Regions from separate parts of the Streptomyces sp. NPDC001508 genome, predicted to be linked through region 2. Evidence: riboswitches for the same ligand, from Rfam matches in the RefSeq annotation. Region 2 holds a riboswitch; the other holds the start of a gene.
What was found. Region 2 has a riboswitch for S-adenosylmethionine ahead of ABT245_RS46095 (putative leader peptide). Riboswitches for the same ligand answer to the same signal wherever they lie in the genome.
Positions count from the first base shown of each region.

Region 1: another riboswitch for S-adenosylmethionine. It lies ahead of thrC (threonine synthase); the one in region 2 lies ahead of ABT245_RS46095 (putative leader peptide).

Region 1 covers NZ_JBEPAP010000060.1:18,296-21,701, forward strand. Annotated here, with positions in the region: gene ABT245_RS36100 (glucosyl-3-phosphoglycerate synthase) at 283-1,227, opposite strand; SAM riboswitch class I at 1,386-1,550, shown strand; gene thrC (threonine synthase) at 1,569-2,852, shown strand; gene ABT245_RS36110 (MoaD/ThiS family protein) at 2,849-3,124, shown strand.
Region 2 covers NZ_JBEPAP010000016.1:4,177-7,582, forward strand. Annotated here, with positions in the region: gene ABT245_RS16945 (acyl-CoA dehydrogenase family protein) at 1-290, opposite strand, end outside; gene ABT245_RS16950 (GntR family transcriptional regulator) at 895-1,611, opposite strand; gene ABT245_RS46095 (putative leader peptide) at 1,780-1,896, opposite strand; SAM riboswitch class IV at 1,932-2,045, opposite strand; gene ABT245_RS16955 (DUF1684 domain-containing protein) at 2,224-3,048, opposite strand; gene ABT245_RS16960 (LLM class F420-dependent oxidoreductase) at 3,129-3,406, opposite strand, start outside.

The sequences.
Region 1 (3,406 bases), on a different contig from region 2:
CTGCCACGACGAGCCCCAGCCGGAGCCCGCGCCCGCGCCGCGTCTCGGCTCGCGTTCTGCTTCGACCCGCGCCTTGCCTCGGCCCCTGCTCTGTTTCGGCTGGCGCCGTGCTGCGGCTCGCGCTTTGCCGCGGCCTGCGCCGCGTCTCGGTCGCGCCTTGCCTCAGCCGTGCCCCGTGTCGGCCCGTGTCCTGTGTCGGCCTGCGTGTCCGGTGTCGGCCCGTGTCCCGTTGTGGTTTGTGGGGTGTTTTCGGCTGTGTTTCGGGTCGGGGCGGTCGTGGGGTCAGGCCACCTGGCGGGTGGTGTATTCCGTGATCTGTGCCATCGGTGGTCGTTCCTCCGTGTCCACCGGGTAGGTGTGCGGCTCGAAGCCGTTCTCGCCCCGCTCGAACTGGGTGAGGGAGGGCCGTACGAGGTGCCCGCGGGCCAGCCGCAGCTGCGCGGTGCGGTAGATCGCGGCGGCCATCCGGCCCAGGGCCTGCCCGTCCTGGTGCCGGTGCTTGCGCACACCGACGTCGACCTGGGCGAGGGCGTCCAGGCCCACCAGGTGCAGGGCGTCGACCAGCATGCCCAGTTCGACGCCGTATCCGACGGGGAACGGCAGCCGCTCCAGCAGTGAGCGGCGGGCCGCGTACTCGCCGCCGAGCGGCTGCACGAAACCGGCCAGCTGCGGCCAGTGCAGGTTGAGCAGCGGTCGGGCCATCAGCTCGGTGACCCGGCCGCCCTGGCCGGCCGCATCGCCCAGCGGTCGGTCGTACATCGCCTTGACCAGGTCGACGTCCGGTTCGGTGAGCAGCGGGCCGACGATCCCGGTGACGAAGTCGGAGGAGAACTCCCGCAGGTCCGCGTCGACGAAGCAGACGATGTCCCCGCCGGTGACGAGCAGCGAGCGCCACAGGACCTCGCCCTTGCCGGGCGCGGCGGGCAGCCGCGGCAGGATGGCGTCGCGGTGCACCACCCGGGCACCCGCCGCGGCGGCCACCTCGGAGGTGCGGTCGGTGGACCCCGAGTCGACGACGACGATCTCGTCGACCAGCGCCGCCTGCCGTACGAGGTCGTGCCGGATGACGGCGACGATGTCGCCGACCGTCTCCTCCTCGTTGAGCGCGGGCAGCACGACGGAGACCGACTGGCCCGTACGCTGTTTCGCGGTGATGATCTTGTGCAGTGGCCGGTCGGTCACGGACCAGGAGCGGGTGGCCAGCCAGCGCTCGACTTCTTCCAGCACAGTCAGCTGCTCCTCACTGTCGTGATCACACCTGGTGCATGTGTGATCCATCTCGCGGTTCGGACGACTATCTCAACTGTCCTGGCCGTCGGTTACAGTCTTGAACAACGCGGATGACCATCGCATGGCGGGGGTCGTCGGCGTTCACAACCGCATACAGCTCATCCAGAGGGGCAGAGGGACACGGCCCGATGAAGCCCCGGCAACCCTCCAGCCGGTACTCGTACTGATCGCTGCGCAAGCCGATCGTTTCCGCGAGGCTCCCGGCTAGGGAAGGTGCCAAATCCGTCTCACGGCGAGATGCGTCGTGAGGAAGATGAGGAGAAAGGGCCTCGCCTCACATGGCTGTGCAGACCGTTGCAAGCACCACGAACCAGTCGGTGGACCTCGGTCCCGCCGCGGCCCTCAGCTGCCGCGAGTGCGGTCACCGGGTGCCGCTCGGCCCGGTGTTCGCCTGCGAGGAGTGTTTCGGCCCGCTGGAGATCGCCTACGACTTCTCGGCGTACGACACCGAGGAGCTGCGCCGGACGATCGAGGCGGGCCCCGCGAACATCTGGCGCTATGCGCCGCTGCTGCCCGTCCCCGCGGACGTGGCCGAAAAGCCCAACCTGAACCCCGGCTGGACCAAGCTGGTCCAGGCCGACAACCTGGCCCGCGAACTCGGCGTCACCGGCGGCCTGTACGTGAAGGACGACTCCGGCAACCCGACGCACTCCTTCAAGGACCGGGTGGTCGCCCAGGCGCTGGAGGCGGCGCGCGCCTTCGGCTTCACGACCCTGTCCTGCTCCTCCACAGGCAACCTCGCCGGAGCCGTCGGCGCCGCGGCGGCCCGGGCCGGCCTCCGCTCCTGTGTGTTCATCCCGCACGACCTGGAGCAGGGCAAGGTCGTCATGGCCGCGATCTACGGCGGTGACCTCGTCGGCATCGAGGGCAACTACGACGACGTGAACCGCTTCTGCTCCGAGCTGATCGGCGACCCGGCGGGCGAGGGCTGGGGCTTCGTCAACGTCAACCTGCGCCCGTACTACGCGGAGGGCTCCAAGACCCTGGCGTACGAGATCTGCGAACAGCTCGGCTGGCGGCTGCCCGACCAGATCGTCGTGCCGATCGCCTCCGGCTCCCAGCTCACCAAGATCGACAAGGGGCTGCGGGAGCTGATCGCGCTGGGTCTGGTCGAGGACCGGCCGTACAAGATCTTCGGCGCGCAGGCCGAGGGCTGCTCGCCGGTGTCGACCGCGTTCAAGGCCGGTCATGACGTGGTCCGCCCGCAGAAGCCGAACACGATCGCCAAGTCCCTGGCGATCGGCAACCCGGCCGACGGGCCGTACGTACTGGACATCGCGCGCCGTACGGGCGGCGCGGTGGAGGACGTGACGGACGAACAGGTCGTCGACGCGATCAAGCTGCTGGCGCGCACCGAGGGCATCTTCGCGGAGACGGCCGGCGGTGTCACCGTGGGCGTGACGAAGAAGCTCATCGACGACGGTGTGCTCGACCCAGCGCTCACCACGGTCGTCCTCAACACCGGCGACGGCCTCAAGACCCTCGACGCGGTGGCCGGCACCGGCCTGACCGCCACCATCCGTCCGAACCTGGACTCCTTCCGAGAGGCTGGCCTCGCATGAGCGTGACCGTTCGCATCCCCACCATCCTGCGTACCTACACGGGCGGCCTGGCGGAGGTGAGCGCCGAGGGCGCGAACCTCGCAGAGGTGATCGCCGACCTGGAGAAGAACCACACCGGCATCTCCGCACGCGTCCTGGACGACCAGGGCAAGCTGCGCCGCTTCGTGAACGTGTACGTCAACGACGACGACGTCCGCTTCGAGCAGGGCCTGCAGACGGCGACGCCGGACGGTGCGGGCGTGTCCATCATCCCGGCCGTGGCCGGCGGCTGACGATCCTTTACCTTCGGTAACTCCGATTACCGACTGTTCACCCGATGGCCCCCTCCGTGAGAGAAGCGGAGGGGGCTATTCAGTGGGGTTGAACGCGGTAGAGTTGGGGAACGCGTTCCCGGCCCGGCGGGTCGGAAGCCCCGGATTCAGTCCGCGCAGCCGCCAAGAAGTCGCCAAAGTCCATGCGTTCTTCGCGGCTTTTATTCCTTTTATAGGGCCCGACTTGCCCTGAATTCTGCCGAATTCTCGGCAGATTTCCGACCGAGTGCGTCCAGATTTCTC
Region 2 (3,406 bases):
TCGACGAACGCGAAGTGGGTCTGCGGGATCTGCGCGAGCGCGCCGTCGGCGGAGGCGAGGATCCGGAAGACCTCGGCGACCGTCTCCTGGCCGACACCCGCGCCACCGTACTCGGCGGGCACGCGGATGCCCAGCAGCCCCGAGTCCGACAGCAGACGGGCCGCGTCATACGGGAAACGCCCCTCGCGGTCGCGCCCCGCCGCCCCCGGCGCGAGTTCGGCGGCGAGCCGGCTCGCCGCCTGAACGGCCTCGGCGGCCGAGGACAGGACGGGCACGTGTGCGGAACTCATAGGGAAACCTCCCGGAAGACGGCGGCGGGACGGGTGCCTGCCACCCGGCCGCCCCGGCCGAGCAGCCGGTGCCGGTGGCTGCCCGGTTCGTACGCGGTGCGGTACAGGCCGCGCCGCTGCAGGATCGTATGACGGACTCGATGAACTCGGTGAATTCGTGGGGAATGAGGAACTCGTGCAGATTGAATCCGTCGACACCGGCCGTCCGCGCGATACGGGCTGTGCCGTCGGCGATCCGGGCGGGTCTGCCGACCAGGGTCTCCAAATACGGGCTCAGCTCCGTCAGACGGCGTACGACGTCGGCCACCCTGGCCGGCCGCCACACAGTGTGCCGTCATCTGTCGGAACGAAGACCATCGCCGCCGGGCGAAACGCAGTCCTTGACAGCCGACCCGGCATCCAGCCTCCCAGAGATCGCGGACGTGAAATCCGAAAGGCATCGTAAACGCTGACCGGATTGATTTGTCTTCGGTTTCACACTCTGGAATCCGCGCCAATCCGACCCTGTTCGGCCCGTTGATTCCGGGCCTCGGACGGCGATTACGCGGGATTACGCGGCGACGCGTACGCCTCTCGCGGTCGGCCCGCGTCCACGCCGCCACCGTCAGTCGGCCCGGGTGAAGTCGCCGGTGAAGTCGAGGAAGTTGGCACTCGCCGGGAAGTACGCGTGTGTCACCTCAAGGAGGACACCCCCGGTGTCGCTGAGCCGTCGCTCGAACCGGAAGACCGGTTCGCTGTCGCCGATACGGATGAGCGCGGCGAGCTGCCGATCACCTTCCACGACTTCCGCGGTGACGGCCACACTCCCGAGTGCCGTCCCGTAGGCCTCCATGAAGTACTCGCCAAGAGGTTGGTCGGCCTGTCGGCGTGACCGGTCCTGCGCGTACAGCTTCGACAGCCTGCCGAGCAAGCCGGCGTCGACGGCCCTGGCGAAGGTTATTTCAAAACACAGGGCGTCACCGTGGCCCAGTAGCCGCTCGATCGTCACCGCCTCGGTCGCGGACGGCCCCTCGTCGAACAGTCCGGGCGGAGTGGGGCAGGTGGTGATCTCCAGCAGCGCCACCGTCGGGTCGAGATTGCGGACACGGAAGAGTTGACCGACGTCCACGCGGCTGGGGCCGCGCCTCACCACCGTGCCCCTGCGTGGCGCTCGCTCGACCAGCCGGTCGTCGCGCAGACGCTGGAGCGCCAGTCGGACCGCGTCGCGCGGGGCGGCGAGCGCACGGCCCAGCTTCACCTCGTCCAGCCGCGAGCCCGAAGGCACCCGGCCGTCCCGTATACCCGAACGCAAGGCGCCGTAGATACGTTGGGTGACGGGCATCAGAACCTCCGCTTTGGCCGAAGCCGGCCTGTTTCCTTCCGGGTGTGACATCCCATGGCGGTCGCGGAACATGGGCAGCGGGCCGACGGCACCACGCAGGGCGCTGGGGGAGACACATACCGGCAGCCGTGGCCGGCGAAGGCCGCCGGCCGGCCATGAGACGAAGTGTCAGACGAGACACAGACAGCTGGTGAAGCGCTGAAGACCGATGTGGCGTCGGCGGGAGAGCCGGGAGAACACCGTGGCGACGGCGAAGGAGGCCCTGGGCTCATCGCTGTGCCGCATCCCGGTCCTCCATGTTTCCCGCCCCCGGTCCCGGGGGCACGCGCTTGCAGGACATGTGGGTGGTCCTGCCGGGCTTTCACCTGGAGCACCCCACCGCGGGGGAGGGTTGCCGGTCAGCGAGCCAGGGCTTGACGCTGACACTCAATGCCGGACGTGATCGTACGGAGCGGTGTTGTCATGCGTCAATCCCCGATGACGGCCACCACCGGGTGCGGTGCGCGTCGGCATCGCCGACGAGCCCGTCCCGGAACCGCGGAGCCGCGGTATCCACCGCGGCGCGGGTCACGACGACGGTGGCCGGGCGACCGCGGGAGCGGCGTGGGCCGGTCAGGAGCCGCCGCGCTCGTGCGGGATCTTCTGGCCGGTCTCGATCGCCACGGGAAGCCGGTTCTCGGCCGGTGGCAGCGGGCAGGTCGCCAGGTCCGTGTAGGCGCACGGCAGATTGGCGGCGCGGTTGAAGTCCAGTACGACGCCGCCGTCGGCGGCGGGCGGCTCCACGGCCAGGACCCGGTTGGCGGCATAGGTGGTGACCCCGGAGGTCGCGTCGGTGAACAGTACTGTCAGCCGGCCCGCACCGCGCCCGGGGAAGGCGGTCAGGGACAACCGGCGCCCGTCCAGCTCGAACTCGATCCTGCCCGGGGCGTCGTACACATGCTCGAGGCCCTCCACCGCGGCGCCCACGGTGGTCGGCCGCGGCTCGTCGAAGGGCAGATAACGGCCCTTCACCACCCAGCGCGGATGGGGCGGGTAGGCGGGTGTCCCGGTGAAGGCGGCACGCAACGGCGCGTCCGGGTGCCGGGGACGCACGATGTCGTGCCCGCCACGCTTGGCGACCTCGATCACGGCGTCTTTCCAGACCGCGTCGACACCGCCGCGCTCGGGAAGCACGCCGAAACGGTGCTCGCCCCGCACCGGTGTTCCCTGGACGACCAGTTCCTCTCCGTCGTCCAGGGTGACGACGACCCCGTCGCGGCCGGTACGCCAGACACCGGGGGCGTCGGGGAAGCGCTGCGGCCGGTCGTCGAGCCAGTGCAGGGCGGTGATCGCCAGAAAACCGTGCGGATCGGCGAGCCGGGCCTCCTGGGCGCGGTACCAGTCCAGCCATTCCTCGGTGAAGGCATGGAGATCCGTCGGGGTGACATCGGTGGTCATGGGTGCTCCCTCGTTCCGCGAGGCCCGGCCTCGCCATGGTGTGCGGTCAGGTATCCGGTCGGCGGCCCGCCGTCGGGCACTCAGCCGGCGAGTTCGCCGAGGAGCGCCCAGGTGCGCCGCCGGTCCGCCTCCCCGGCGATCTCGGTGCCCGAGAAGACGACCTCGGTGGCTCCGGCGTCCCGGTACCGCCGTACCTCGGCGGCGACCGTCTTCTCGTCGCCGATCACGGCCACGTCGGCGGCCCGCCGGGCGGCGGAGAGTTCGATGACCCGTGCGTAGGACGGGATCTGTTCGTAGAACGCCAGTTGCTCGGTGGCCTTGGCCCGCACCGCCTCCACGTCGTCCGTGACCACGCCGG